Regions from separate parts of the Exiguobacterium sp. s145 genome, predicted to be linked through region 2. Evidence: riboswitches for the same ligand, from Rfam matches in the RefSeq annotation. Region 2 holds a riboswitch; each other region holds the start of a gene.
The links. Region 2 has a riboswitch for thiamine pyrophosphate ahead of tenA (thiaminase II). Riboswitches for the same ligand answer to the same signal wherever they lie in the genome.
Positions count from the first base shown of each region.

Region 1: linked by a shared signal. The riboswitch ahead of KNQ07_RS02925 (ECF transporter S component) and the one ahead of tenA (thiaminase II) in region 2 are both predicted to bind thiamine pyrophosphate.
Region 3: linked by a shared signal. The riboswitch ahead of thiD (bifunctional hydroxymethylpyrimidine kinase/phosphomethylpyrimidine kinase) and the one ahead of tenA (thiaminase II) in region 2 are both predicted to bind thiamine pyrophosphate.
Region 4: linked by a shared signal. The riboswitch ahead of tenI (thiazole tautomerase TenI) and the one ahead of tenA (thiaminase II) in region 2 are both predicted to bind thiamine pyrophosphate.

Region 1 covers NZ_JACSMV010000002.1:18,285-26,113, forward strand. The annotation lists gene KNQ07_RS02915 (DEAD/DEAH box helicase) at 1-82, shown strand, start outside; gene KNQ07_RS02920 (50S ribosomal protein L25/general stress protein Ctc) at 433-1,110, shown strand; TPP riboswitch at 1,202-1,301, shown strand; gene KNQ07_RS02925 (ECF transporter S component) at 1,407-1,982, shown strand; gene KNQ07_RS02930 (ABC transporter ATP-binding protein) at 1,982-3,541, shown strand; gene KNQ07_RS02935 (energy-coupling factor transporter transmembrane component T family protein) at 3,507-4,232, shown strand; gene KNQ07_RS02940 (FAD-dependent oxidoreductase) at 4,321-5,352, shown strand; gene KNQ07_RS02945 (hypothetical protein) at 5,723-6,739, shown strand; gene KNQ07_RS02950 (alpha/beta fold hydrolase) at 6,878-7,696, opposite strand.
Region 2 covers NZ_JACSMV010000008.1:40,778-48,606, reverse strand. The annotation lists gene abc-f (ribosomal protection-like ABC-F family protein) at 1-1,383, opposite strand, end outside; gene KNQ07_RS08365 (DUF1002 domain-containing protein) at 1,662-2,543, opposite strand; TPP riboswitch at 2,735-2,840, shown strand; gene tenA (thiaminase II) at 2,915-3,610, shown strand; gene KNQ07_RS08355 (sporulation protein) at 3,678-4,451, opposite strand; gene KNQ07_RS08350 (class I SAM-dependent methyltransferase) at 4,568-5,752, shown strand; gene KNQ07_RS08345 (BrxA/BrxB family bacilliredoxin) at 5,787-6,212, shown strand; gene KNQ07_RS08340 (transporter substrate-binding domain-containing protein) at 6,516-7,292, shown strand; gene KNQ07_RS08335 (amino acid ABC transporter permease) at 7,353-7,829, shown strand, end outside.
Region 3 covers NZ_JACSMV010000023.1:13,327-21,155, reverse strand. The annotation lists gene KNQ07_RS13925 (CHASE3 domain-containing protein) at 1-45, shown strand, start outside; gene KNQ07_RS13920 (ArsR/SmtB family transcription factor) at 81-446, opposite strand; gene KNQ07_RS13915 (hypothetical protein) at 607-1,050, opposite strand; gene thiE (thiamine phosphate synthase) at 1,065-1,703, opposite strand; gene thiM (hydroxyethylthiazole kinase) at 1,693-2,463, opposite strand; gene thiD (bifunctional hydroxymethylpyrimidine kinase/phosphomethylpyrimidine kinase) at 2,444-3,253, opposite strand; TPP riboswitch at 3,371-3,481, opposite strand; partial or broken gene KNQ07_RS16155 (M23 family metallopeptidase) at 3,542-3,775, opposite strand; gene KNQ07_RS13895 (murein hydrolase activator EnvC family protein) at 3,797-4,828, opposite strand; gene KNQ07_RS13890 (murein hydrolase activator EnvC family protein) at 5,038-6,480, opposite strand; gene KNQ07_RS13885 (VOC family protein) at 6,736-7,143, shown strand; gene KNQ07_RS13880 (type 1 glutamine amidotransferase domain-containing protein) at 7,198-7,710, opposite strand; gene KNQ07_RS13875 (hypothetical protein) at 7,741-7,829, opposite strand, start outside.
Region 4 covers NZ_JACSMV010000002.1:325,281-333,109, reverse strand. The annotation lists gene KNQ07_RS04815 (ATP-binding cassette domain-containing protein) at 1-150, shown strand, start outside; gene KNQ07_RS04810 (hypothetical protein) at 147-959, shown strand; gene KNQ07_RS04805 (hypothetical protein) at 970-2,049, shown strand; gene KNQ07_RS04800 (C40 family peptidase) at 2,121-2,618, opposite strand; gene KNQ07_RS04795 (MFS transporter) at 2,807-3,997, opposite strand; gene KNQ07_RS04790 (OsmC family protein) at 4,202-4,627, shown strand; gene nagZ (beta-N-acetylhexosaminidase) at 4,633-5,862, shown strand; TPP riboswitch at 5,922-6,024, shown strand; gene tenI (thiazole tautomerase TenI) at 6,115-6,711, shown strand; gene KNQ07_RS04775 (NAD(P)/FAD-dependent oxidoreductase) at 6,708-7,700, shown strand; gene thiS (sulfur carrier protein ThiS) at 7,697-7,829, shown strand, end outside.

The DNA.
Region 1 (7,829 bases), on a different contig from region 2:
TCAGAAGCCGGATATTTTAACGATTCGTGAACTCGTCCGTCTGCTCGATTCCCCCGCTTTTATCGATTCAGCAGGTGAGTAACCACACAAATCAAAGAAAATCTTAAAAAAATGAAGGACCTTCAATCCGTTGTCTATCAACAGGTTTGAAGGTCTTTCGACAATCAAATTCAGAAAAAAAGGTTTTAACTTTTGAAAGATAGGGGTATATCTACATTAGCACCGTATAACACGGTCGCTTTTCAATTATTGTTTCTCAATATCAGCGTAATGACCTGGGAGAGAAATGCTACTTACTCACTTCGTTTTTCATTTCTGAATGAAATCCAGTTGAACTAGCATTTAGCGCATGAATTTCTGTTGGAACCTATTGTTCCACTCCTACATTCATTACCTTTTGAGGGCTATACCAAATTCAAGGGGGAAATGAACATGTCAGTAACATTAAAAGTAGAAGAACGCGAAGTACGCCCGCGCTCACTTAGAAAGCAATTACGTCATGAAGGAAAAGCTCTTGGTGTCGTGTATGGCTACAAAGTGGAAAGCACACCGATTTCATTCGACGAAAAAGAATTGGTCAAAGTTGTCCGTGATCACGGCGAAAACGTCTTGGTTGCTCTTCAAATCGGCGGTAAAAAGGTCAACACATTGATCAACAAACTCGATATGGACATCTTTACACCAACAATCAAACACGTTGAATTCATCGCTGTTAAAATGGATGAAGAAACAGAAGTCGAAACGGATATCGTCCTGGTCGGCGAAGCAGCTGGCGCGAAACTTGGCGGATTCCTTTCACAAACACTCTTTAAAGTAACAGTTGCCGCAACACCAGATAAATTACCGGAACGCATCGAAGTGGATGTAACGGAACTTGCAATCGGAGATTCGATTACAGTCGCTGATCTTCCGGAAGAAAAAGATTTCCGTGTCGTCACAGAAGGTGACATCCAAGTTGCAGCGGTCGTTGAATCGACACTTGAAGCTGAACTTGAAGAAATCGAAGAAGCAGAAGCTGAGGCACAAGCAGCTGATGCGGATACAGCGACAGACGATTCAGAACAAACTTCTGAAGAGCAAGCTGAAGAAAACAAAGAAGATAAAGAGTAATCTTTTCTCCCCTCCCCTCGTGGGAGGTTTTTTTATGCATATTGACAAGTCGCGGCGACAGCCGTACAGTGAAGAAGGTACACATCATTGACACATCCACTAGGGGAGCCCGCTCGGCTGAGACGATTTACTTCGGACCCTTTGAACCTGATCTAGTTCATACTAGCGTAGGAAAGTGGAGCGGAATCCTCGTGCTCTTTTTCTGCATCTTGCAGGTTACACGACCGCTCTCTTTTCATAGAGGGCGGTCTTTTTTGTGGTTTCTTTGTGGGTGTGCATTCAAAGGAGAAGTGATTATGAACAGTTGGAAAATGAAAGAAATCATCGTCATGATGATGCTCGCCGTAGCTTGTGGTGTCCTCTACTTAGGATGGTCGACGTTATGGTTGCCGATCTCGGCCATCTTTGGACCGGTCGGAGCAAACTGGATGTTCGGCATCTGGGTCATCGCCAGTCCCCTTGTCGCCTACATCATTCAAAAACCAGGCGCGGCATTGATTGCAGAAGTCGTCGCTGCTGCCGTCGAGTTGTTTACAGGGAGTCACTTCGGTTTATCGGCTTTATTGATTGGACTTGCGCAAGGCATTGGCGCTGAGGTTGCTTTTCTGTTAGTCGGCTACCGGAACTTCAACACCTTCACCTTGATGCTGTCGGGCATGTTTGCGGCTGTCGGAAGTATGGTCTATAGTCTGGTCGTCAATGGGTTCGCCTACTATACGACGACGACACTGCTATTGACGTTTTCCCTGCAACTGGTCAGTGGGGCATTACTTGGCGGATTGCTCGCGAAAATCATCGTCGACTCACTCGTCAAGACGGGAACGCTGAACGGTTACGCCGTCGGACGACAACAGAAACGGCGGGCTGCCTGATGTGGTGCCGGAATCTGACCGTCCGCTATCCGGATCAAGACCGAGATGTTTTAAACGACTTGACCGTGTCGCTCCGGCAAGGAGAGACGACCTTATTGATTGGTCCGAGCGGCAGCGGCAAAACGACCTTCTTGCATACGCTTGCCGGTCTGATGCCGGAAACGATTGAGGCGGAAGTCACCGGTGAATGGCGCGCAGACGGAACCGTCGGCATGCTGTTTCAACAGCCGGACGATCAGTTTTGCATGCAGACGGTCGGGGCGGAAATCGCCTTCAGTCTGGAAAACCGGAGTATTCCCCGCGATGAAATGGAAGAACGAATCAGAACGGTGTTGAAACGGGTTGGACTCGACCTCGCCTTGACGACGCAAATTGCCGGACTGTCCGGCGGGATGAAACAACGGCTTGCTTTGGCCTGTGTGTTGGCACTCGAACCGGACATCCTGTTACTCGATGAACCGACGGCGCAACTCGATCCGCACGGCCGCCGATTGATGATGGAGCTGATTGAAGAATTGCATCACAATCCGAACGTGACACTGGTGTTGATCGAACATCAACTGGAAGAATGTGTGACGTTTGCTGACCGTGTGTTGGTCTTTCGGGAAGGACAGCTGAGGCTTGACGGTTCCCCGCTTGAAGTCTTCGAAGAGAAACGGGAGGAACTGATCCGGCACGGTATCATGTCGCCATTGCTCTATCCTTATACACTCGAGACGATTCCGCTGACGGTCGCAACAGCGCGGTTTCTGAATAACCCGCCCGTCGCAAGACGTCCGGTGGCAAACGAAACGACGTTTGATTTGACCGATGTGACGATCACGCATGGCAAACGGGTGATTCTCGACCGGATTTCGCTGACCGCGTCCGCCGGAGAATGGATCATGCTCGTCGGACGCAACGCTGCCGGTAAAAGCACCCTGCTTGAGACGCTGGCAAAACTGTTGCCGGCGCAAAGCGGGACGATCAAGCTGTTTCAGACACCTTTGAAAAAATGGCGGGACCGGACGTTTTACCGGCAAGTTGGTTTCGTCTTTCAGCAACCGGAGTTTCAATTTCTGAAACAGACGGTCGCCGATGAACTGGCCATCAGCTCTCCGTCAACGGCACGAAGTCAAGTAGCTGACGCCCTGCAACACTACCGTTTGGAGGATGTCGCCGCTCAGTCCCCGCTTGCACTCAGTCTCGGGCAAAAAAGACGCTTAAGTGTCGCGACGATGTTGCTGGAACGAAAAGCTGTCCTGTTACTCGATGAACCGACCTTCGGACAAGATGCTGAGACGACCGCTCAGATTCTCGATGTGTTACACCAAGCCCGGGAAGCGGGAACTACGCTGATCATGGTGACGCACGACATGGAGCTGGTCTACCGTTACGCCGACCGCGTTGTCGTCATCGGCGAGAAGCACATTCAATTTGACGGGGCACCGGATGAATTGTTCCGGAACGAATCATTGCTTGAGCATAACCAGTTGATCCGCCCGGTATCGGTACGCTATCAGCAACTCGAGGAGGTGAAACACCGTGCAGGAAAACAATTCGCTGCTCGCACGCCTTAATCCCGCCGTGAAGCTCGGAACACTGGTGTATGTCATGCTGTTGCTGATTACGACGTCACGTCTGCCGGTGACAGTCGCCTTGCTTCTGTTTGCAGCCGTCGGTGTAGCCTGTTCCGGATGGAAGCTGTCCACGCTGGTCTTCCGTCTTGTGCCGTATACGGTATTATTTTTGCTGACGTTTTGGATGATGGCGGCGTTCGGAAAAGGGGAAACGGAACTGTGGGCGTTCGGTTGGTTCCGGATCACGGAAGAGAGTCTTGCTCATGCCTGGCTGGTTGCAACGCGGATGCTGGCTTTTGTCCTGCTGAGCATAACGTTCGTCGCAACGACCGATCCGACCCGGTTCGTCATGAGCCTGATTCATCAATGCCGGCTACCGGTCCGTCTGGCTTACGGATTTTTAACCGGACTTCGCTCCATTCCGATTTTCCGTCAGGCGATCCGGACCATCCGTCAGGCACGCCGAATCCGGCAACAACGGTCGATTTGGCCGTGGCAGACATTTTTCGCAATCAGTCTGCCGCTGTTTACGACGAGTATCATCCGCTCGGAACGGATTGCGATTGCGATGGAAGCCCGTCAGTTTCGGGTCGAACGGACCTATTATGTCCGACCGGTCGTCACCCGCGTTGATGGATTGTTTTTCGGTCTCGTCTGCATCATCACGACGTCGCTTCGCCTTTTTGTCTGACAAGCAGAAGATTATGTCCACTCAGTTGAGGGAATCATATTCTCAGATGCAGAGAATTCAAAAAAAGCAGGTGAATGTCGTGAAGCGAATGGTCTTAGTCGGCGCAGGTCATGCGCATTTAGAATGCATAAAACAAGGGAGTCATCCGGAAATCGACTGGATTGTCGTCACCCCCTCCCGTTATCAGTATTATTCCGGCATGTTCTCCGGATTAGCAGACGGCACCTATACACTCGACGAAACCCGCATCGATGTCAAAGCATTATGTGAACGGCACGGTAAGACATGGATTGAGGACCGGGTCATGCGGATCGATGCCGCGGGCAAACAGGTCATTTGTCAGTCCGGACGGGTCGTCCCATATGATATCGTGTCCTGCAACATCGGTTCGAGCGACTGGGAAGCAAGCACCCCGATTCATGTCACGATCAAACCGAACTATCGGGTGGAAGATGCGTTCCAGACGTTCCGGAGTGCCGACTCCCCTGTCATCGTCGGCAGTGGTGCAGCGGCAGTCGAGATGGCCGCATCCTTTCAGTCAAACGGTACACCGGTCACCCTGATTCATGAAGAGCCGTTGCTCAGCGGTCATCCGGCAGGTCCGGAACTGGCCGCGCGACTCGATCAGCTGGGCGTCAACCGAATCGTGGACCGGTTCGAAACGCTGGACGGTCAAACGGCGCACTTGCGGTCCGGGCATTCCATTGAGACAGATGCCGTCTTATTTTTAGGCGGCGCCAGTGCAACCGAACTGTTCCGGGCATCCGACTTGTACTGTGATGCGCGCGGATTTTTACTGGTGCACGAGACACTGCAGTCGCTCGAGGATCCGTCGATTTTTGCCGTCGGGGACTGTGCGACTCTGACCGCATACCCGGAAACACCGAAGAATGGGGTGACGGCGGTGCGCCAGGCTCCGCTGTTGCTTCAGAATTTAATCCGGTTCGTGAACGACGAACCGTTACGGACGTTTCGACCGCAACGGTATTATTTGACGCTGCTTGCACTCGGTCATCGCCAGGTCACCTTGCTGTACGGCCGATTTTACCGAACCAACCGGCTCAGCTGGTACTTCAAACAATGGATCGACCGACGATTCATTAAGAAATATACGGTCTGAATCAACAGGCAGAAAGGTGAATCGCTCATCTTTTCTGCCTGTTTTTCGTTTAGGGAATATGTTTAAAAAAAGGAAGATGATCTCGTGAACATGGTAATATAATGGATAATTCATTAAAGGAGGAATTATCATCAAGAATAATGTACGGATTCTCGCGCTTCTATCCAGCATCGTGTTAACCGGCTGCGGGCAAGAACGTTTGCTGGATCTTCAGCCTGTCCCTTCCAATTGGTCCGCCTATTCCTTTGTTTCCGACGAATACTCGGATCAGGAAGTCCCCGTTGAACAAAAGAACCAAATGTTGCGGACCTGTATGCAGAACAAAACGGTGTCTCTTCCGAAATCATATCGGACATTAGAGACATTTGGCATGTTTTTTACGTTAAATAATCTGGGAATTGCGCCGTTTCCGACCGAGATTGTTTATTTGGCACAGGGCAATCAGATGTACCTGTCATGTCGCTCGCCGAAGACACAGGACTTGCGTGTCCATCCGGTGAAAGCGTCGGACCATCCGTGGGTCCGCTTGACGAAGGATTCGGATCATGTCGCCCTTCAAGCACCCGTCTCGATTCCGTTGACAGAAGAACAAATGGACCGACATGTATCCGTCAATCAGGAAATGAGCGTAGACAATGAATTTGCGAAGGATTTGAAGCCGTACCATGCGTTTCAATTGCCGATTTCGGGACAGTTGTTGTTTGTCATGACAGAGTCCGGTCAAGAACACATCATTCGAAACATTCCGCTGTCGTCCCTTCACCAGCAAGGCGAGTTTTATTTGGTGAGCCGCCGTCATATCGACGGATCAACGTCCCGCTCGTTGACTTTTTCACGTGACGGTTGGGACATGACGGATCGACAAATCATGACAGCCGACAAATCGACCCGGATCAAAACGAAGCAACTTTCCTTGCCGAAAACATTACCGGTCAATCAAACCGTTCCCTTTGTGAACCTTCAAGTCGTAAAAAAAGAACGGGTAGTGGAAGAAAAGACGCTGTCCGTTCGTTATCGGCCGCTTTACCGTCCGGTCAAGGAATACCAACTCGAAGATGAGCCGCACGGAATCACGGCTTACTTCCATCCGACGATGAAATCGTTTGAACAGGCGAAATTAAGTGAGATGGTCATTCTGCCGGAGCGGCTTTCCCGGGCGATGACGGAAGAGTTAAAGGCGGTGACGTTGGAAGATCCGCGAGGTACACGCACACCATTTTCTTATATGACATTGCTTGAATACGGCAACACGCAAACGTTTAACGTGTATCTGAAAAAACGTGCGAATAAGACGGACCTTTATTTGCAGGATCAACGGACGAAAAAAAGTGCCCGATTGTCAGGTGAGTTGGCACGCCAAGTCAGCGAACAATTAGAAGCACCTTAATTCGGAACAGTTCCAGACGTTATCCTTTCCGAGATCTGATAGTTTCATTCAAAAGACGCAAACTCAAAAAGAGATCAGGGTGACAGATTTGGAATCTGCCACCCTGATCTTCGTAGAAACGGACTTTTATGACCGATATCAGACCGATTGACCTGATTTTAAATACGCAACCAGTGTTTCCGTGAACTTCTCGCGTTCGTCGAGGAACATCCCGTGTCCGCTCTCTTCAAAGACTTCAAGACGTGAACCGTTGATGTTTTCATGCATGACTTCAGCAAACTCGAACGGACAGACTTGATCTTTTTTACCGTGCATGATGAGTGTATCGACCGAAATCTTCGGCAGACCGTCCCGTAAGTCTTCGTCCCGTAAGGCAATTGCTGACTGGATTGTACCGTGGGATGAAGCATCGACACTCAAATTATGGAACCATTGCTGGAGCGGTTCCGGATGCTCTTTCGCAAAAAAGATTTCCCCGAATCCTTTTAACATCGATGGACGGTCCTGTTTCGTGTCCTCAATCAAGGCATCGACTTCCTCTTTCTTCATGCCGTACGGATAACCGTCGCGTTGCGTGAAGACCGGTGCAGCCGCCCCTGCTAGGATCAGTTTTGAGACGTTTGACTCTCCGTGATTCAAGAGGTATTTTAAAGCGATTCCGCCGCCCATCGAGAAACCGAGTAATGTGACGTTCGTTAATTTCAATTGCTGAATCACTTCGTTGATATCCGACGCCATCGTCGTATAGTCATATCCGGTCGCCGGCGCATCCGATTTACCGTAGCCGCGGTAATCGACGCCGATATAACGGTAGCCTTCTTCGAGCAGACGGTTTTTCTGATATTCGAACATGTTATTGTTTGCCGGCCATCCGTGGAGCATCACGACCGGTTGTCCTGAACCGATATCTTCTACATAAATCTTCGTTCCGTCGACTGCCTGAATAAATGTACCCATCTGTAAAAACCCCCTTGTTTTAATTGATGTAACTTCCGTGCACAATTAGAAGATACCCGGTTATAACCGGAAACTAACATCTTAATTTTAAACTGTTTTCGCAAAGTCATTCGTTTTTGAAAGGATTATTGAT
Region 2 (7,829 bases):
AAGGATTGCGAGCATCAGCCGCATACGCTCGCCTCCGCTTAAAGCGGTCACAGGTAAAAAGACACGGGGTCCAAAAAATAAAAACTGGGCGAGCCGTTTACGGGCTGTCCCTTCATCACATACGATGTTTGACCGGAAGACATCGATTAACCGTTGATCGTCAGGAAAGTCGATGTGTTGGGATAAATAGCCGATTTTGACCGAAGGACCTTGGGAGATGAGACCGCTCGTCGGTTGAATATGACCTAACAACAATTGCAACAGAGTCGTTTTCCCACTTCCATTGGCACCGACGATGGCCAAGCGATCCTTGGCAACGATATCGACGGTTAAGGAGTGAAACAACGGTGACTCGGTGAAGGAAACGCCGACGTCCTCCAGACGATAGACCGTCCGGCTTGTTTTACCTTGTGCCGTAAACGTAAGATCCGGTGTCTCGGCCTCAAGCTTCGGACGTTTGATCCGTTCGATTCGATCCAGCGCACGTTCCATTGATTTTGCCTTCCGGAACAGCTTTTCGCTTGGGGGAGAAGCTTCATTGGCCCACTGCCGGAGACGGCGGATCGCGTCCTTCATTTGCTTGATCTTTTTTTGCTGTTCCTGATAGGCATGGAATTGTTCAAGTAAAAGACGTTCTTTTTCCGTCATGTAGTACGTATAGTTTCCATGGTAGAGCCGGACTTCACCATCTTCGAGTTCGGCGATGCTCGTCACGACCGTATCAAGAAAGACGCGGTCGTGAGACACGAGTAAGACGGCGCCGGCATAGTGTGCTAAAAATGACTCGAGCCATTCGACGGCGTCCAGATCGAGATGGTTAGTCGGTTCGTCAAGAATCAACAAGTCAGGTTCACTTAACAGCATCCGTCCGAGACAGATTTTTGTTTGTTCACCGCCGCTGAGCTGATCGAACGGACGATCAAGTAACGGATGAAGCCGTAAACCGTTAATCATCCGGTCGACTTTAGACTCCAGTAAATAGCCGCCTTGCCGCTCGAATGCTTCGGTCACCTTCGTGTACTGGGCAAGCAGTGACTCGAGTTGATCGGTTTTCGTTGCCATCTCTTGTTCGAGCCGGTGCAACGATTGCCGTAAGTCGAGCAGCGGGGCGAACGCGGTCCAGAGGACGTCAAGACCGGTCATGTGGGGATCGAATACCGGCAATTGTTCCAAATAACCGATGGATAGCCCGCTTTTTTGGTAGATGGTTCCGGTGTCAGGTGAATCAAGCCGGGCCAGTAAACGCAGGAAAGTCGTTTTCCCGCTCCCGTTACGTCCGATCAAGCCGATGCGGTCATGTGACTGGATAAAGAGGGACACATCCGTTAAAATATCGTCGCCTCCGAATTGTTTGGACAGGTGTTGGATGTCGCAGATCATCATATGAATTTTCCTCTCTGACGCATCAAAAAAAGGAGAGCGCAAACAGCACTCTCCTTCACCAGTGGAAGATGCGCTTTGCTTTATTTTTCAAGTATAGAGTTCTTCAAAAAAGGACAGACTAGTCCCTTAGAACGCCATTCCATGAAAAATCGCGCGCAACAGATACAGTTGTTCCATCAACCAATGCTTACACGCAGCAAAACCCATCTTTCCACACCACCTTTTCTCATTCGATGACTCTATTTTACCATGCCACCGGGAATGAAAGGAAGAGCAGATTATTTAAATAAACCGGCGATGGAATTAAAGAAGGCACTTAAACCGTCAAACAGTTTGGCAAAAAATCCTTTTGTTTCTTCCGATGTCGCAAAGGACTGGATGTTTTGTCCGGCATCCTTCAGTCCCGTCTCAATCTGTCCCCAGTTAAGATCAGCTTTTTCCATTTGGTTAAACAGACCGGTCAAGCGCTCCATTTGGGCATCGGACAGATTGATATTATTGTTTTGAATGACTTGGACGATGACATTCTCGATTTCGACTTTCGTCTCCGGTTTTTGCTTCGCGATTTCGGCTTTGATTTCGTTCATCAAGTCGGCGACTTTATCCGTCCCGACGGTTTTTCCGACATCTGATGTGACCGATAATTCTTGTTGGGCTAAATCTTTCCGTTCATCCGTCAGTTTGATACCGGTCTCACTTGACGTTTGATCATAGGCTTTCATGATACCAGTCAAGGCAGATGTACCGGTTACTTTATAAGGGGAAGTAATCGTAATGTCGGCATCGGTCACACCGGCCGTGACCAGCGCATTCAAATACATGTCTTTTGTGACCCACGTGATATTTTCGGTTGCGACGGACAGACCGTCGCCTTTTTCAGCCAATTCGATCTTGGCGGAAGAATACATATTGCCGCCGCGTTGGGACTGGGGAATGTTTTTTCCGAGATATTTTTCCTCATCGGCAGACGTCGCGATGATCGGAGTGATGCCTTCCGGTGCATTGAGGCGGGACAACACCCATGCTTTATCCTTTGCTCCGAGCGATTCACCGAGTGTGATGATCGTTTTGTCGACGACCTGTTCGGCAGATGCGGCAGTAGGCAGTAATAACGTCGTGGCAAGTAATGCCGAAGCAGTCCATGTGATGGTTTTATTCATTGTCAGATTCCTCCGTAAGTTAAGTATCAGGTACTAATTTCAGTCTAATCGACCGGTGACGGAAGAGAATCGGTCTCAAGGACGAGCCGACATCGACCTTCCGTCATGTTCATTGTACAGAAAAACAATGGAAAGAAGGGGAGCAGGTTCAGAATTGAATGAAATCATGTTACACTTGAAACAAATCAAATAGCGACCACTAGGGGAGTCAGTAGGCTGACTGAGACGACGGAGACGTGCGGACCCTTTGAACCTGATTAAGTTTGGACTTACGGAGGGAAGTGGCGTGACAGATCCTCTTTTTCTGGTCTTTTCACGTCATACCTGACATCAGGTGTGGCGTTTTTTTGATGAAAAAAGGAGGAAGAAATATGAAATTCAGTGAAGAAATCCGGCAAGCGGCAGGACAGTATTGGGACAGCAGTTTTACGCATCCGTTCGTGACCGGTCTTGCAGACGGGACATTGCCGGAGAAGAAATTCCGACATTACGTACTCCAAGACGCCTATTACTTAAAACATTTCGCGAAAATTCAGGCCCGTGCCGCGTCCAAGGCACAGGATTTCGTGACGATTGCAGAGCTCGCGGAACATGCGACATCGACCTATGCCGCAGAACTGAGTCTGCACCAGTCGTTTTTTAAACCGCTTGGGATTTCGGACGAAACATTAGCCCGGTTTGAGCCGGCTCCGACCGCATACGCCTATATTTCACATATGCACCATGCGAGCGAAGGGACGCTCGGGGAGACAATTGCTGCCATCTTACCGTGTTACTGGCTCTATTATGAAATCGGACAACAGTTACAGAGCGCTGTACCGGCTTCACCGATTTATCAACAATGGATTGCGACATACAGTTCGGACTGGTTCGAGCGGGTAGTCTTTGAACAGATCGAGCGTTTGAATGAGCTGGCAGCGCAAGCAAGTGATCAAGAACGCACCCGGATGAAGCAGCATTTCGTCAGAAGCTGTTATTACGAATTGATGTTTTGGGAAATGGGCTGGACGGAAGAGACATTTGAAAAAAGCCTGGCACAGATTATTACAACGACATCATTGAAATAAGACAAGACAACGTAAAACACCGGATTCGCTTGTTGGCGGATCCGGTGTTTTATATAGAAAAGATAAATCAGCTGTGGTGTTCAATCAAATCTGCGAGGCGTTGTTTCACCAGCGACGGATTGGTTAACTCCTGATTGGATAATGAAAGTTTCGTCATCGTTTCGTCCGTACCCGCCATTTCGCTGAACAAAGAGCCGAGGCTGTGGGCACGACGGTCGATTTGAAGAACGATATCGATTCCGGACCGGTCCTGCAGCAAGATGACTTCGATTTCATCCAGTTTATGCGCATAATGCGTGCCGCGGGCAGAATATTCGAGTTCCTGCGCGATCGGTAAATCTTTTCGGAAGCGGCCCGGTAATTTTTCTGTATCTGCTTTCTTCAAACGGAATCCGAGATCTTCCATCGCTTCCAGAATGACGGATTGATAGTCGTTTGCCTTGACGACGACCGCATCATGATCGGACGGATCGACTGCTTGCGCGATATCAAGACCGGTCTCAATCCAGGATTTCGATTGACTGACGGAGAGGGGGGTATTAAAAGGAACCTGCAGCGTGAACGGAATTTCGCGTTCGACACCGGCTTCGATCGTAAACGGTGCTTCATTTAACACAAACCGATCCAGTGTGAATGTCGTGAATGTCTTGCTGTCCCCAACTTCCTGTTTGTACTGGGTGTTGAAGGCGAGATAAATCCGTGCGATTTCCTGATTGACGTTACCGCCTTTGATATGGACGACTCCTTGAATCGTACCGCCGGGTTCACAGTGTTCTTGCTCGAGGCGTGTGTCGACCGTTGCGGCACCGATACCGATTTGGGAAAGGATTTTTTTAAACATGTTGTGTTCCTCCTTAAATTAAGTATGACGACTGAAAAGAAAGCTGACTTGCTTGTCGAACACGGATGAATTTGCTACAGTTTCGAAAGACCAAACAAAAAAGGACGGGACGATACGTGGAACTACATCAATTAAAAGACTTGCTCACGGAAAAACTGCAGGCGACTTCACTCATACACGCGACGATCAGCGCTCCGCGTCTGAAATCAAATGATCTCCGCCGAATCAAGGTAAAACCGATTCTACTTAGAGATACGTATGCAATCCAGTTAGAGTTTCAACATGAACGGATCATTAAGCATGAGAATTTAAGTATAGAAGAATTTATTGTAAGAATGGACCAATTCTTTGACGAATTCCGTCAATTTTTATTCCGGTTCGAAACGGAAGAAGTCCAGTTTCAACTCTCGAAGAAAATGAAAGTCTCTATTAAGACGACCGTCAAAGAACCGATTCAGGCAGAGTTGTCTCATAACCGCAAGAAAAGTCACTTGTTAGAAGACGGTGTACCGGTGCCGTTTTTAATCCGTTTAGGTGTCATGACGGAAGAAGGACAGGTCAAACGCCAAAAATACGACAAATTCAAACAAATTAATCGGTTTCTGGAATTTGTCGAAGACAGTATCGCGGTGTTGCCGAAAGGACGTACATTGCGGATTTTAGATTTTGGATGCGGAAAATCGTATCTGACGTTTGCTCTTTATCATTACTTGAAGATCGTTAAAGGTTTTGATTTAAATGTCACCGGTCTTGATCTAAAAAAAGAAGTCATTGAGGAATGTGCCGCGATCGCTGCTGATTTAGGGTATGATGATTTGTCCTTCCGTGTCGGTGATGTCCACGATTACGACCAGGATACGGAAGTCGACTTAATGGTGACGCTTCACGCCTGTGATGTTGCGACGGACGTTGCGCTCGCACGTGCCGTCGATTGGAATGCCTCGGTCATTCTCAGTGTTCCGTGTTGTCAAAAGGAATTAAACCGTCAACTGGATTGTTCACCGCTTGATGTCATGCTGCAACATGGGTTGATTCAAGAAAAGTTTGCTTCACTCGCGACGGATTCGATTCGGGCCGAGTTATTGACACTTGTCGGATACGAGACGCAATTGCTTGAATTCATCGATTTAGAAAACACGCCGAAAAACATCCTGATTCGGGCTTACAAAAATCCGAAACGGGCAACAGAAGAAAAAATCGACCGGTATATCGCTTTCCGTGAGCTGTTGCATGCAAAGCCGTATTTAGAACGTGAATTGAGCGGCAGACTTGGACAGATTTCATCGAAACTCGTACAATAAAGAAGACAACGAATTAAAGGGGGAAACAAATACAATGGATTTCCAAATGTATTTTGAAGATGTCGTTCAAACGGCACGTAAAGAAGCAGCAGCAGCCGGTTTTGAAGAATTAACAACGGCTGAGAGCGTTGATGAGGCAATGAAACGCGAAGGACTGACGCTTGTCCTCGTCAATTCCGTTTGTGGATGCGCCGGCGGTATTGCCCGTCCGGCAGCTGCCTACGTCAACCGTATGGAAGGTGTCAAACCGGATCATTTCGTAACGGTATTTGCAGGACAAGACCGGGAAGCAACCGATCGGGCCCGTGAATACTTCGAAGGATATCCGCCTTCATCGCCATCATTCGCTTTGATGCAGGATGGAAACATCCTGTCGATGGTCGAACGGTTTGACATCGAATCGTTTACAGCGGAAGAAGTCGTCGAGAAGTTAGAGTCATTGATTGAAATCTACGCTTAAGTACATCAAAAACCTGCCCCTGCTTGAGGGGGCGGTTTTTTTTATGAACACCGTCCGTTGAACGAAAGGCGCTTCTCCTGAAATAAATGTAAGCGTTATCAACATAAGTGATTACTCATCAAATATGAATAAATCCGTATTTTATGCAATTTCTATAGATTATTATGCTTTACAATGAATAAATATTCGTATATTCTAAAAGCAATAAATCAGGTCGAACTTTTTAGTATTGAATTAGAAAAAAACATAAGTCATACTATTGTTAAAGTTCTGACAATTGAGCGTTGGAAGGGGAATTTATTGATGAAAAAATTAGCAGCAACGGCAATGGCAGGCATTCTAGCAGTCACAATGGCAGCATGTGGCGCTTCGGAGGAATCGACAGGGGATACGACAAAAAAGAACGATAAAGTATTGACGATGGGAACGTCAGCGGATTACTTCCCATTCGAGTATATCGATACAGCAAAAGGTGATGACATCGTCGGATTTGATGTGGCAATCGCCAAAGAAGTCACAAAAAACCTCGGATATGATTTGAAAATTGAGGACATGGAGTTCGGCAGTCTGCTTGGAGCGCTCAGTGCGGGACGTGTTGATTTCGTCATGGCGGGAATGACGCCGACCGACGAGCGGAAGAAAAACGCCGACTTCACGGATATTTATTTCCAGTCCAAAAACCTGGTCATGACGAAAGATAAAGCGATCGCGTCAGATGACGAGCTAAAAGGCAAGAAACTGGGTGTCCAGCTCGGATCGATCCAGGAAGCGTTGGCGAAGGACCGTTACAAAGACAGTGAAGCTGTTTCATTAAATAAAATTCCGGAAATCATTCAGGAGTTGAATACGGGCCGGATCGACGCTTTGATCATTGAAGACGCAGTAGCCGTCAAATACATGGATCAGGACAAAGCATTAAAAACGTATGAAATCAAAGAAGACGGGCCAACCGGTTCTGCCGTCGCCTTCAAAAAAGGGGACAAAATGCGTGATGACTTCAACAAAGAGTTGAAGAAGATGATCGACAACGGCGACATCGATAAACTCGCGGAAGAATGGTTCCAAAAAGAAGCAAAATAAGAGTAGTGCATAGGGGTGGGGGTAACCTCATCCCTTTTGTGCGACGTTAGGAGATTGGTTATGATAGACTTTACAAAGATTCAAGATTCAATCCCATATATTCTGCAAGGAATTCCAGTTCTATTTCAAGTCGTCATCGTCGCCGCGATTGCCGGTATGTTAATCGGGATTGTCGTCGCGGCGTTAAAAATCACGAAAAACGGATTTATTCGATTTATTGGTCATGCCTATACGGCGGTCTTCCGTGGAACGCCGCTCATTTTACAACTGGCGATCATTCACTTTGGGTTACCGCAGTTGACGGGGTATGTGACGACGGGGTATCAATCCGCCATCATCGCCTTTTCCTTAAACTCGGGGGCTTACATTTCGGAAATCATCCGGGCCGGCATTCAAGCCGTTGACCGCGGACAATGGGAAGCAGCAGATGCCCTTGGTATTCCTTACATGAAACAGTTACGGTCGATCATCTTGCCGCAAGCGTTCAAAAATATCCTGCCGGCAATCATGAACGAGCTGATCACATTAACAAAAGAA
Region 3 (7,829 bases), on a different contig from region 2:
TCCAAACCAATTCTCGAAAACAAAACAAACACGTACCGTCCGTAAGAACGATGCGTGTTTGTTTTTGTGATGGAGCAGACTTATGAGGACGCTTTCCCCTCGTTTACATGCTCCATGGCCAGATGGACGAGCGATGAGACATGGTGATCGTCCAACGAGTAGTAGACGACCTTACCTTCTTTTCTATATTTCACCAAACCTTGTTTCAGCAAGGTGCGGAGATGGTGAGAAGCTGTTGCAATCGAGCAATCTACCGAAGCCGAGACATCACAGACGCAAAGTTCCTCTTCTACCGTTAAGGCGTAAGCAATCCGCAGACGCGTGGCATCTGACAGGACTTTGAATAACTTTCCGATATCTGTCGTCGGAATCGTATCGACGACTTGCTCAATCTCTTGCGCACGTACCTGATCAATCGCAATCGTTTCACAACGTGGTGCATCCACAGTCATCACCTCTTTCCCTTTAATTCCACCATCGTTTCAAATGAATTGCAAGGAAATCACTCCAAGACTCCAACGACTGACTCCTTTAAATCCGGTAACTGAACATCGAAAAACAAAACAGGTCTGCTTCCCGTTCATCCAAAGCGGAAAGCAGACCTGTTCATTTGTCACGGTTTCGTCTTGAGACGGCATAAAAGAACCAACCGCCCAAAAAATTTCCGATATCCCATACGATACGATTGGAATCGACGGCACGTACACCGATATCAATCACACCTGTACTTTTCAAACGCTCCTGGTAACGTTTCCGTAAAAAACGGGGTAACGGAAGCGGCAGCAGCATCCGGTAAAAAATGTCCAGATGTGTGTGTCCCCAGATTTCCGTTGCGATGGAACTCGTTTGAATGAGTAAGGAACGTTTATACTGTTGCTGGTATTTATTCTTTAATAAGACCGCCAGTTGATAGGAATAACGATTCGGGAAAGGAAATAGAGCTGCCCCTAAATGATATTTCCCGCGATTTTCGACTCGAATGATTTGCGGTTCGATTTTATATCGAATCCATCGTCCTCGAAATCGAACAGACTGCCATTTCACGACCATCACCTCTAGAAGGATTATACCCTGTCTGAAACGCTCTGACGCACTTGTTCGACGGTCTGTTTAAACTTTTTCGTCGTTCGTTCAATTTCCGGATTGGCAAACAAAGCGGACACCACGGCATATCCATCTACGAGAGAATCAAGTAACGATACATTTGTTTCGCTAATTCCACCGATGCCTACTAACGGGATGCGAACGGCTTTCCTGATTTGCTCTAATGTCACACGTGACATGAATGTCGCATCTTGTTTCGTCGCCGTCGGAAAAAGTGACCCGACTCCTAAATAATCTGCACCGTCCTGCTCTGCTGCCACAGCCTGTTCGACCGTTGAAACGGAAACACCGATCGTCGCCGTCGGTAACAATCGACGTGCTTCCGTTAAAGGAATATCATCTTGACCGATATGCAGGCCCGCTTCGACTAATAAAGCGATATCGATCCGGTCATTGATAATCAACGGAATATTATAACTGGCAGTCAGATCCTTCAGTACAACGGCTGATTCGAGAAAATTCTTACCCGACATCTCTTTTTCCCGTAATTGAACAATCGTTGCACCGCCCTTAATCGTTGCTTCGACAGCATCCTCCAAGGGAAGATGCGGGTGCAGACGTCTATCCGTCACTGCATAAATCAAGTATTCACTGTCCATTCATCTGCACCTCCGGCAAACTTTCCTCTGTCATCAGACTGACCGCATCAAACAATCCGGTCCGAAAACTGCCGATACCAGGACGATTTCCGGCCGTTTCCCCTGCTTTTCCCATGGCGTACGTCCCAAATACAGCTGCGTCGAAATGATCGTATCCTGCTCCCAAAAAAGTCGCAATCAAGGAAGCGGTCATACATCCTGTTCCCGTCACTTGGCCGAGTCGTTTTGTTCCGACGTCCAAATGATGTTGACGGACTCCATCTGTCACAAAATCAACGGGTCCGGTGACGACGATGACTTGTTTCGTCTGGGAAGCGAAGGCGTGAACACTTTGAAGATCGAGTGATTCTCCTTCCGCCACATCGACCCCTTTCGTTCGAGCAGCCTGTCCAAGCAACGTTTTAATTTCCGAAGCATTTCCTTTGATGACCGTAAAGGTGATTTCCTCCATCAGTTGTTTCATAAAATCCGTTCTTAATGTCGTGGCTCCCGCGCCCACCGGATCCAAAATGACCGGTTTCCCCAGCCGGTTAGCCGTTTTCCCTGCTAGCAGCTGTGCTTTGCGCATGTCCGGATTGATGGTTCCTGTATTAATCACGACGGCGTCTGAAAGACCAACCATCTCTTCGACTTCGAGCAGGTCCTCTGCCATGACAGGAGATCCTCCAAGCGCAAGTGTCATATTAGCACAATCATTGATCGTGACGGTATTCGTTAAATGATGAATTAATGGTTTTTTATCATGGATGCGTCGTAGCATGTGTATCCCTCCAAAGTTCATGAAAATGATGTGTCGGTCCAATTCCGTGTCCAAGAGCAAAACCGTGACGAATCGCTTCGGTCACATAACGTTTCGCATAACGGACGCTGTCTTCCAGTGAATGACCAAGAGCCAGGTTGGCAGCGATAGCAGCGGACAACGTACAGCCTGTCCCGTGCGTATGACGGGACTCAATCCGTTCTTGTTCAAAGACAACATACCGTTCGTCCGTATATAAAAGATCAGTGGCGTCTTGCCCTTCCAAATGCCCGCCCTTGAGCAACACAGCTCCTGTTTGTCGTTCAATCAGCTTGACCGCTGCTTGCTTCATATCAGCAAGTGAATGGACGGTTCCACCGATCATCCGCTCGATTTCAGGAATATTCGGTGTCACAAGGGTCGCAAGTGGTAACAGCTGTTCGAGCAATGCCTGTTCCGCATTCGGTTGTAACAAAGCATGGCCACCTTTTGCGACCATGACCGGATCAAGAACAATCGGCAGAGGATACTTTTCCAGTTGTCGGGCAATCACTTGAATCGTTTCCTGATTAGAAACCATTCCAATCTTGACGGCATCGACACGGATATCTGAAAAAATCGAGGTTAACTGTGCCTCCACAAGTTCGGGAGAGACGTCTTCAACCGCTTGAACACCCAATGTATTTTGTGCCGTAATCGCCGTGATGACACTCATGCCATATACACCAAGTGCTGAAAATGTTTTTAAATCCGCCTGAATTCCCGCTCCGCCACCGGAGTCGGATCCGGCGATCGTTAATACGTGTTTCATTCCAATTCCTCACTTTCCCGTGAGCAAATAAGGAGAAAACGGACAACAAAAAGCGCCGTCCGCTGTAAAAAAGCAGACGACGCCATGAATAACCAGGTTCACCGGTTAAAGTAATCATGTCTTCGATCTCAACTTTCCTACGCTGGTATTATCCAGTTCAGGTGACAGGGTCGAAAACAGAATGGTTTTCCTCTCAGCCGGACTCCTCCAGCTCCCCTAGTTGCTCGTAATTTAAATTCTTTTTCACTGTATCACAGCACCATCAAAAAAACGAGCCGAAGCTCGTTTTTACAAGTATCCAAGTGGATTAACCGTGTTAGCAGGTCCTGACGCGCTATATTGATATCCACCAATATGCAGTTCAAAGTGCAAATGCGGTCCTGTCGAATTACCCGTACTCCCAAGAGTACCAAGCCTTTGACCTTGAGTGACCGTTTGACCTGCTGAAACCGATAACGAATTCATATGACCGTACACCGTTGTATACACTTGACCGTCAAGGAAATGGGAAATCATGACGTGATTCCCGTAAGGTCCGCCGCTTCAGGCCGTAATGACTGTTCCGGAAGCCGCCGCACGAATTGGCGATCCGACAGGTCCGCTGAAATCGACACCGTTATGGAAAGTATAACCGTTCGCTCCACTGGCCGGTCCGAATCCTTGTGAGACACCACCCGAAGCCGGACGAACAAACTTCGCCGATCCGGTCGGTCCACTGCTGACAGGAGTCGGAACAACCGTTGATTCACTTGATTCAGGCTTTGATTTTGCTGCTTCTTTTGCTGCTTTTGCTGCTTTTTCCGCTGCTGCCTTTTCGGCCGCCGCTTTTTCTGCGGCGGCTTTCGCTGCTGCTTTTGCTGCCGCAATCGCTCTTTCTTGAGCTTCTAAAGTCGCCTGTAATTCTTTGGCACTCAACAGTTTTGTCGTAAACTTCGTCTTCCCTTTACGTAATTTTTTCAGGGTTGCGCTCCGTTCTTTCATCTGTTGTTTTAATTGTTTCTTTTGAATGAGCAATGATTTTTTTTCTTGAACACGCTCTTCTTTTTTAGTGATGAGGTTCTTTTTCATTTCCGCCAGCTTTTCCTGTGTTTCCAAATAAGCAGAAATCATTTTATCATCTTGTTCGGCGATTTTTTTACCGGCCATGACACGGCTGAATAAATCCCCCAGGTCTTTCGAACCAAAAATGACTTCTTCCCATTTGATCGAATTACCGTCGTTTTCTTGAAGTACACGTAACCGGTCTCCGAGCAACTCTTCTTGACGTGTGAGCATGATTTCATAGCGGACGATTTCCGCTTCCAGATCTTCAATCTGAAGGTTTAGTTGTTTAATCTGCTTATTTTTTTCGGAAATCCGGAAAATATTTTCATTAATCGCTGCATCAATTTTATTGATTTCGCGTTGTTCCGCCGATATTTTGGCTTCTTGCTTTTTAATGGCTTTTTCCAATCGACGCTGTTCTGTCGCATTTTGAGATTTCTTTTCTTTAATCGTTGCAGCATGACCAGAAGTCGGCGCAGTTGATACGAGCAACACTCCTAACAATACCGTTGACAACAATTTTTTTAACATGTCTCATTTCCTCACTTATGTATGATTTCTTATTTGAAAAGTAGTTAATTCAAAGTATTTATGTCTGAGATTGATTATAGCATCGTAATAGTTTCAGTAAAATTTCATTTATGTTTCAAGTGAAAGCGTTTTTTTGTAATATAACATTTTTCATTTTGATCAAGACACACAAAAAAAAGCGATTGCCATAGCAATCGCTTTTTCCGTAATTATAACATCGACATTGGATTTACAGAATTCGCCGGTCCTGAAGCACTGTAGCTGTAACCACCTACATGAATTTCAAAGTGTAAGTGCGGGCCTGTTGAATTCCCTGTGCTGCCAAGGGCACCGATTTGTTGTCCTTGACTGACACGTTGTCCAGCATGTGCATTTAATGAACTCATATGCGCGTAAACCGTTGTATATGTTTTTCCATTTAATTGGTGTGCGATCATGACATGATTACCGTACGGACCACCACTTGATGCAGTGATAACCGTTCCTGTTGCTGCTGCAACAATCGGCGTACCGACCGGCGCTCCGAAATCAATTCCATTGTGGAAAGAATAACCGTTCGAACCGCTTGCTGAACCATATCCTTGTGTGATTGATCCACTTGTCGGGTGAATAAACATAGAAGAAGATGATGGAGCAGGTGTTGGTGCTGCCGGTTCCGGTGTTGGTGCCGGTGCTGCTTTCGGCACAGTCACAGATGGCGTAGATTGTTTCGTCGACGTAGCAGGTGTTGACGATTTTTGTTCCGCTTTGGCTGCTGCTTTAGCAGCGGCTGCTTCTGCCGCCTGTTGTTCAGCTGCTGCTTTTTGAGCCGCTGCTGCTTGTGCTGCCTGTGCTTCTGCACGTGCTTTTGCTTCACGTGCCGCTTGCGCTTGACGCTCTTTTTCGATTCGTGCTTCACGTTCGCGAGCTGCTTTTTCAGCTGCAATTGCTTGCTCTTGCGCGATCAAAATTTGTTGTACTTCTTTTGCATCCATCAACTGAGTTTCAAATTTCTTTTTCTGTTTCCGGAGTTCTTTTAAGCGTTTGTTACGTTCTTTGAGCTGTTGCTCAAGTTCCGCTTGTTGACGTTTCAACTCTTGTTTCTCCGTCACAAGTTTTGCTTTTTTATCTTTTAATTCTTGTTGAGCAGCTGCTAATTTTTTTTGTGTGTTTTGATAATCGGTAATCATTTTATCATCTTGTTGTGAGATGGATTTCCCCGCTAAAACGCGGCTGACCAGATCCCCGACATCTTTTGATCCAAAAATGACTTCTTCCCATTTAATGGAGTTCCCATCATTTTCTTGCATGACACGAAGACGGTCACCAAGCAGTTTTTCTTGGCGTTTTAATTTCGCTTTGTACTTTTCGATCTGCTTTCCAAGTTCAACGATTTCTGCTTCAGTTGCTTTGATCTGACGGTCTTTTGTTTCAACTGCAAACATTTTTTCGTTTAATGCTTCGTCCAAGCGGTTAACTTCTTGCTGAGTCTTGGAAATTTTTTGTCCTTCTTGATTAACGGACGATTCTAAGTTTTTTTGTGTTTTGGCATTTTCTTGTTGCTTCTGTTCGTTTTTAGCTTTTTGTTCACTTAAGTCATCTGCTGCTACGAAGTGAGGAGTCGATGAAAGAATAAGTGCCGAAACGATGAGCGACGCGAACGTTTTTTTCATGTAGTATTCCCTCTTTTTCTGTGTAGTTTATATAAGTAATCGAGTGATGATATTTAAATTTAGTAATACTTTTTAAAAATTATAAGAACGTTTTTGATTATAGCATTCATTTTCCTTGTATTATATTTCAGTGAGATGTCATTTTGGATAAGTTCTCTTTTCGCTCCTATCCAGACACCCCAACCGGATCTTCTTCATTGCGTGTTGGAAAAGAGTTTGACACACTATGACTATCGAAGTAAAGGAGGAACTGTTATGTATTTAGATCATACCGGCATCGCTGTTCGGGATATGCAGGAAGCGATTACGTTTTATACGACCGTTTTAGGAGGAACGTTAATTCGTGAGTACAGCAATCCGACACCGGGGGTTGCGTCTAATATTGCTGTCATTGAATTTGAAGATGCGCATATTGAATTGTTGACTCCGACAAGTCCGGAAAGTCCGATTGCCCGCTTTTTAAAACAACGGGGAAAAGGCGTTCATCATATTGCCTATCGTGTTGATGATTTGGACCAAGCCATTTTGGAAGCAAAACAACGGGGAATTACATTTTTAGAGGACACCTACCGTCAAACTCCGCTCGGCCGACGATTAATCTATATGGACCCCCGTCATTCGCATGGGGTCATTACGGAACTTTGTGATTATCCGGAAAACTAAAAAATGAGCGTCCGCTGATCGAAGTCAGCGGGCGCTCATTTTCACTTTAAGCAGTTATCCTAATTTAGCTAGCATTTCGCGATTAAATGCCGGAATATCATCCGGTTGACGGCTCGACACGAAGTTGTCATCGACGACTACTTCCTTGTCTTCATACGACACTCCCGCATTCTCTAAATCGATTCGAATCGATTTATATCCTGTCATTTTGCGTCCCTTGACGATTTTCGCGTTAATCATCAATTGTGGACCGTGACAGATTGAGAAGATTGGCTTTTTAGATGTATCAAACTCTTCCGTAAATGTGACGAAACGATCGTCTTCACGGAGTAAGTCCGGAGAAAAACCGCCTGGAATCAATAGTGCGTCAAAGTCTGAAGAAGATGTTTCATCAATCGTTACATCGACTGTTACTTTTGCTTCTTCTTGTTTCCCGACGAGTTCTGCACCTTTTTCTGTTCCGATGACTGTTACTTCATGACCCGCTTCTTTTAACGCATCGACAGGACCTGTAAACTCGACATCTTCAAAATGATCAGCAAGCACGACTGCTACTTTTTTACCCATTGTTGCTCATCCCCCAAATTAAAGTTTTTGTTACTTGTCCATTCCCCGGTCTCGCGGTGAAACCGGATCGTCCGGCATCTCGTCTTTTCCTTTTAATACTTCTTCCTGTTGTTCGGGTG
Region 4 (7,829 bases), on a different contig from region 2:
ACACACGAAATCATTGAAATCGAACATTTGATTGACCGGGTCGTCTTTTTACAGGACGGCCGGATCATTGATGAACATGATACGGAAGAGATGCGCGAAGTATACGGAAAATCGGTCCAGGACCGGATGCGGGAGGTCTATCAACGATGAAACAATACCTGATGTTAACGAACGAAGAGTTGAAACGAAGCTGGAAAATCATTGTCTCCGTCATCCTCGCGATGGCGAGTATCGAAATCCTGACCGTCGTCGGACGGGTCATCTATCATGAACGTCAGGTGCAGGATTATATGAGCTACGCGAAAGTAAGCGAATCGGAAGCAATCCGAACGATTGAAAAGTTATCGTTTGAACAGGCCAGCTCGTATTTCAGCTATATCATCCTGATCGGGGTAGCTCTTGTCTTGCTGTATGCCGTTCAGATCTGGTACCGGGACTGGCTCGGAGAGTCCAAGTACATATACCGTTTACTGCTTTTACCGGGCAGCCGGGCCAAAATCTTTTTTGCTAAATGGACAGCTCTGGCTCTTGTCATCATCAGCTTTATCGGCTTGCAGTGGGTGGTCATCCAGCTCAGCTATGTGATCTTCAACTGGCTGATTAAAGACGATTACCGTGCAACTTCTGCTCTTGGATTGTCACGGACTTTAAAACAGTTGTATACGATGAATCTGTCAGATGTACTCGTCATTGTAACGCTTGCCCTGTTTACGGTCAGCTTTTTGTTTATGCTCGTACTGCTGGAACGGTCGTATCGCAAAGCAAAAGGACTGTTGTTTATCGTCCTTGAAGTCATTGCTATTGTCGTCATCATGATGGGCGGTATGTACGTCATTGAAACGCTCGATATCTTTTTGTCACAGGAAATATCTGCAATCATGATAGCGATTTTTGTTCTCTATTTTATTTATACGATTTGGAAAAGCCTGCGCTTATTAAAATGGAAAATTTCGGTCTGAGGAGGACGTCATGCGAAAATTTAAATTTGTACTTATACTGGCTGTTGTCAGCTTCTTGACGATAGGTATCTATACCATATTTATTCAATCGATTGATGAATCGGACTTTATCGTTGAGACGGTCAAAGGCGACCCGAAACAGCAGGCTGTCCGTTCCGTTCATGCAGAACTTCATGATCAAGGGTTAAAAAAAATGGATTATAAAGTTGGATTAGACGGTCGTGTCCAAAAGACGGAGGATAGTCTAGTTAGCGGTTTGTTTGAAAGCCCATTTGATGAAAAAAATGCACCGAACGATTTCCGACGCTTTATGCGTAACGATTACGTCATTACGCTGGAACAGGATGGAATTTCATATGCGACGGGTGCGCCAGACAATGACAAATGGGAGCTGCAGTACTGGGAAGACGGCAAGCAGCGTGTCGTCAAAAAAATATTTCCGGCACCTGCTGAAGCTAGGAAGCTAGGAAAAACCGAGCTTTATCCGTATAAACGGATTGGAAACAGTATGTATGTTATTGCGCGAGATTATGAATCCGAATCAAAAACATTGTTATACAAAATTGATTTAAAAAACGAAACGATTCGAAAAATCAATTTACCATTTACCTCTAAAGATGAGTTCTATCTTCTAGGAATCCATGATGAAACGATTGTTTATTATACGTCGGAAGGTGTAGAAGGATCAGATGAGACAATAGAAAAAGTATATATGAGCGACGGAAAAACATCTCAACTTTTAAAAGGATTAAAGTCGGTTGGTGCTAACCAAACCGAACTGAGTGCGGATGGAACAAAACTGATCCTACTTGAACGCGAACCAAAAGATTTAATATGGGCAGTTTATGATCTGGCATCGAAGAAATCGACAAAATATAAGATAGGTATCCCGTTAGTATTAGATGAGTCTGGATTAGGTGAGTATACCGAGCTGAAAGATGATTTGATTTACACGGCGAATCGAACTGGTGACGGTGTTATCAATGTCCTTGTCGTCGACGCAATATCAAACCGCGTCTTGTATGAGGGAAACATCAAGGACAAATTAAAACGAGCAGAAACTACACTCAATGAACTTGTCTTGAACTAACGAACAACTTTAATAACTCCAAAAAAACGCAATCCGGAACTCTTCAAGAGTTTCAGATTGCGTTTTTTGTTTCACTGATACGATTTGATGATGATGTCCTGTTTCGTGTAGTAACTCCATGTCAGGTCCTGCGATTCAACCTTTTTCGTCGTCACGGCAACAAACTTGTTTTTCCCGGTGTAGATTCCGACGAAGTTCGGTGATTTCGCCTTTTTCGCCTGGACGAACAACAGATCGCCCGGGACGGCTTTTTTGAATGTGACCGTCTTCAGCGGCATAGCGGCTTGTTTCGCAATTGTCCGCTCGAGTGTCAGACCGCTTTTTTGATAAACGTATTGTGTGAAGCCGGATGCGTCAAAGCCTTTTGTTGTCGTCCCGCCTTCTTTATATGGTGTTCCGATCAAAGACGTCGCGAGTTTCGTAATCGCCGCTTTCTTTTTTGCAAGTGCTTTTTCTGATAATGGTTTCGCTGTCTCGCCTTTAGTCGGTGTTGCAGCAAATGTCGTGACCGGACTAACCGTCGCTGTCAGTAAGAGGGCTGTTAATGGAAGGGCATAATACGATTTCATAGTAAAATCTCCTTTTTCGTAAGTGGGATGAACAACTGACTTTACCGTACCATGCCGATTGGAAAATAAAGCAACAAATTAGATACGTTCACCTAACAGTGTTGTAAGGTTCGGTCTGAGTCTCCGCTACAAAAAGACGCCCGTTCCGTGTGCCTCACGAGAGGACACCATGGAAACAGACGCTTTTTTTATGAATGTTGATCGAGCCGGTGACTGACCGCCGTCAACGCAGCTGCGAGTATAGCAACGGCACCACCGACAAGGGCGATGTTCATGATCGGACCGTTTGCATACACGAGTCCGCCGAGTGCGGAACCGAAGGCAATCCCGACGTTGCTTGCGACCGGCATCAGGGAAGCAGCAAGCCCTTTCGCTTCCGGATTAAACTTTTCTGCCAGGTCGATCAGATAAATTTGCGTCGACGTCGTCAATAAAATCGACATCAAGGACATCAAGGCAATGTTGATCAGGCCAAGCGATACCGACGCTGTCGTCACGTAGAGAGCAGCGAGGACGATCGCCTGAACGATGAAGACGAACCGGAGACGGCCGATCGGATTCCGACTGGCGATTTTACCGGCCAAGATGTTACTGAAGATCGAGACGACACCGTAAGCGAGTAAAATCGGACTGATCCAGGCTGACGGCAATTTCAGTTCCAACTCAAGCACGGGCACGAGATACGTATAGACGACGTATGTCGCACCGAATCCGAATGAGGGAATGAAAAAGGCGATCATGATCCGTGGATTGGCGAGTAAACTGAGCTGTTCGCGGATCGAACCGGATGATTCCGATTGCTGGACTGGAACGACTTTCAAAACAGCAAGCAGAGCGACGACACCAAGACTGCTCGTCAGCCAAAACGTGGCAGAGTAACCGGCATGTTGTCCGATGAATGTGCCAATCGGCACACCGAGGACGTTTGCCATCGTGAATCCACCGAAGATGAAGGAGACAGCGACGCCGCGTTTCGCGATCGGCACACTGTCGCTTGCGACGACCATTGCCAGTGAAATCAGGACACCCGTCAGAACAGCCGTCACGATTCGTGACAACAGCAACAGTTCATAATTCGGTGCGATCCCGCTGCAGATATTCAAAATGATCCAGACGAAAATCAGACTGAGCATTAACTTCCGCCGTTCGAGGTGTCCGGTCAAGGACATCGTAATCGGTGTTCCGATGGCGAAGGCGATCGCAAAGGCGGAGACGAGTGTCCCGGCTTTTGCAATCGTGATGTTCAGACCGTCCGCAATTTCAGATAAAATACCGACGATGACGAATTCGCTTGTTCCAAGGACAAACGTCAACATGGATAACGTCGCGATTAACAGCCAGTCGGCTTGACTCAAACGAGTCGATGATGATGATGACATAAATAATTCCCCACTTCTGGCGCCTGTGCGCAAAAAAACTATCGTTTATCAGAATAGCATGATTTAACAAGGGCGGAAACCGGATTTGCCTGACACAGAAAAAGAAGCATTATTGTGAATAGACAGTCAATTTCACCTGTCACAGATTCGGGTATACTAACAGAGTAGGAAACATCACTTAAATCAGAAAAGGACGTGATCTTGATGCAAGCAACAGTCACTTGGAATCACAAGATGGGTTTTAGCGGGGAGACCGAATCCGGACATCACTTAGCGATGGATGCCGCGCCAGAAAACGGCGGAGACAATCAAGCACCCCGGCCGACAGAGCTCCTTCTTCACGCCGTCGCCGGTTGTACAGGCATCGATATCGTCTCAATTTTAGAAAAGATGCGTTTGACGCTGACGTCATTTGAAATGGATATCGAAGGCGAACGGGCGGATGATCATCCCCGGCGTTTCACGACGATTTCAATTCATTACCGGCTTGAAGGTGATTTACCGGACGATAAAGTCCGCCGGGCGATTGCCTTATCAAAAGACAAATACTGCTCGGTCTCACAATCGCTGAACGCAGAAATTGAAGTCTATTACTCGATCAACGGCGTCCGGAACGAGGAACCGATTTGAAACGGATGGTTCCTGTTCTGTTGGCAAGTGTCCTCCTCGCCGGTTGTGCTGACGAGCCGGCACAACCGGTCGAACCGCAACCGAAGCCGGCGAAGAAAACAAAGCCGCCGCAGCCGGATCGACCTTCTGCTGCTGAGCGGGCAGAGAAACAACTTAAAGAAACCGTCTCGAACATGTCGACGGCGGAAAAAGTCGATCAGTTGCTGTATATCGGTGTGACGGGAACAGCTCTGACACAAGCCGACCGAACGCTGTTGCAGGATCATGCACTCGGTGGTGTGCTGTTACTCGGCGGCAACATCACGTCGACCGATCAACTGAAAACCTTTACGGCAGCGATTGCTGAAGCCCAACCGGCTGATGCAAAAGCGTTTCTCGGCTTTGACGAAGAGGGCGGACGCGTCAGTCGGGTCCCGGACGCACAGCTCAAATTATCACCGAGTCTGTCGTTCGGTCAAAAAAATGATCCAGCATTGATGAAGGAAGTCGGACAGACACTTGGTTCGATTTCCCGTTTTTACGGCTTTAATATGGACTTCGCCCCGGTTCTTGACGTGAACAGTAATCCGGCGAATCCGATCATCGGCGACCGGGCACTCAGTGCGGATCCGCAACAGGTCGCACGGCTGGGTGTGCCGTTGATGCAGGGAATGAAAAAAGAAGACATCGTTCCGGTCGTCAAACATTTTCCGGGACACGGTGACACGACGGTCGATTCCCATGTCGGTCTGCCGCGGGTCGATGCGACAAAAGCGGAACTCGAACAGACGGAACTGGTCCCGTTCAAGCGGGCGATTGAAGAGGGGGCCGAGATGGTCATGGTCGCGCACATCCTGTTCCCGGCCCTCGACAAAAACCGTCCGTCTTCATTGTCAAAACCGGTCATGACCGGCGTCTTGCGGGATGAACTGAAGTTTGACGGAGTCATCATCACGGATGATCTCGTCATGGGAGCGATTACGGAACAGTACGGTCTTGCCCAGGCCGCAAGTCTTGCGCTTGAAAACGGTGCCGACATGGCGATGTTCTCGGCTCCGGGTGCGTATACGTCCGTCCACAAGGAAATCATGGCACGGATCAAACAAGATAAATTGTCGAGAGCCGATCTCGATCAGAAGGTCATCCGGGTTTTACGCTTAAAACAAACGTATGACTTGTCGCAAACGAAACGTGTCGACGAATACCAACGCTTGATCGAGCAGGTCAAAGCGGTCGAAGCGGACATGCGACATTAATCAAGGGTAGAACAAATCGGACTACCCGTGGTAAACTACAGGCGTACCACACAAATCAATATCTACACTAGGGGAGTCTCGCAGCAGACTGAGACGGAAGTATCCGGACCCTTTGAACCTGATCTAGTTCGTACTAGCGGAGGGAAGTGGATTCCGATCATTCATAGAGGATGCGACGGCTGTCGCCCTTTTTTGTAGGACCACTCCATCAGTTCATGGGGTGGTCCTTTTTCGTGTGGAAAGGGGGAAATGATGAGCCAGTTACATCTGATGACAACCGGTCAACAGGGCTGGGAAACGCTGGAACATACATTACCGGAACTCGCGATGCGTGTCGACCGGATTCATCTGCGGGAACCGCTTTGGTCCGCACGGGAGTTGGTGACCTGTATTGAGTTTTTAATGAAACGCGGGGTGCCGGCGGAACGATTAATCGTCCATGACCGGCTTGACGTCGCTCTCGTCACCGGCATCGGGATTCAACTGACGACACGCAGTATTCCGGTCGATCGTGTCCGGAGCCGTTTTAAGGAACTGCGGATCGGTCAATCGGTCCATTCGCTGACGGAAGCGGCAGCAGCAGAACAAGCCGGTGCGGATTACGTGATGTACGGTCACATTTTTGAAACCGGATCAAAACCCGGTGTACCGCCGCGGGGACTGCATGCCTTAAAACAGATTGTCGAGCAGGTCTCGATTCCGGTCATTGCGATCGGCGGCATCAAACCGGGCAACGTTCAGGAGGTCATTGCGACCGGTTGTTTGGGCGTTGCCGTCTTGTCGGGGATTCTCGGGCAAGCGAATTCGCTTAAAGCAGCTGACCGGTTCCGGGAGGTGATGCAACGATGACACGACCGGATGTCTTAATCATCGGGACCGGCATGATCGGTTTGACGCTCGGCTATGAGTTGCTTAAACGCGGACAAACTGTCCGTTTACTTGACCAGTCGACAGCCGGACAAGGGACGACACGGGCAGCGGCAGGGATGCTTGCGACAGACGAAGAACTGCCGGAACCGTTACACGAACTGGCGGCGCTGAGCCGGACGTTGTATCCGGAGCTGGTCCGGCAATTGTTGGACGAGACCGGTCTCGGGAGCGGTTATCTGGAACAGCCGTTTTGCCTGCATCGAGGAAATCAATTCTTGACGTTCGAACAAGTTGGACAAATCGATTCCCGATTAGTGACGCAGGCTTTACGGAGCGCGATCGAACGACGGGGCGGAGTCATTGAAGAAGACACATCTGTTTCGCAGCTCGTTCGGGACAAACAGCGGATCATCGGCGCCGAGACGAACCGGGGTCTGCGGACAGGCAGACAAATCATTGTCGCCAGTGGTCGTGGATCGGAAGCCGTGTTACGTTCGATCGGCATCACAATCGATACATGTCCGGTCAAGGGGGAATGCCTGTCCGTGCGCCTCATGACCGGATGGCTCGACCGGACACTATTTAATGAACAGGTGTACCTCGTTCCGAAAGCAGACGGACGAATCATCATCGGAGCGACGGAACGGTCCGGGGATGAATCGACGACCGTCAGTCTCGACAGTATTCGTTTGTTAGTGAATCAAGCCATCAGGCTCTATCCGCCGCTTGCGGAAGCTGTGTTTGTCGAAGCGTGGGCCGGCGTCCGACCGCAAACCGGTGACGGTCTGCCGTATCTTGGACCGGTGGACGGCATCGAAGGATTATTCGTCGCAACCGGTCATCACCGGCATGGCATCTTACTGGCACCGGCGACGGCGACTGTGCTGGCAGATTGCATCATGGGGCAAAAACCGAAAGTGATGTTGGGTGCTTTTAGTCACCAGCGACAGGGGGAGAAAACGAAGTGAACATTCGTTTAAATGGAAAAGACTACGCATTGATCGAAGAAACGACGACGTTACACGACTTATTGCAACATCTGGCGATTGACGGAAAAATCGTCATCATCGAGCAGAACCGGCAGATCATCGATCGGT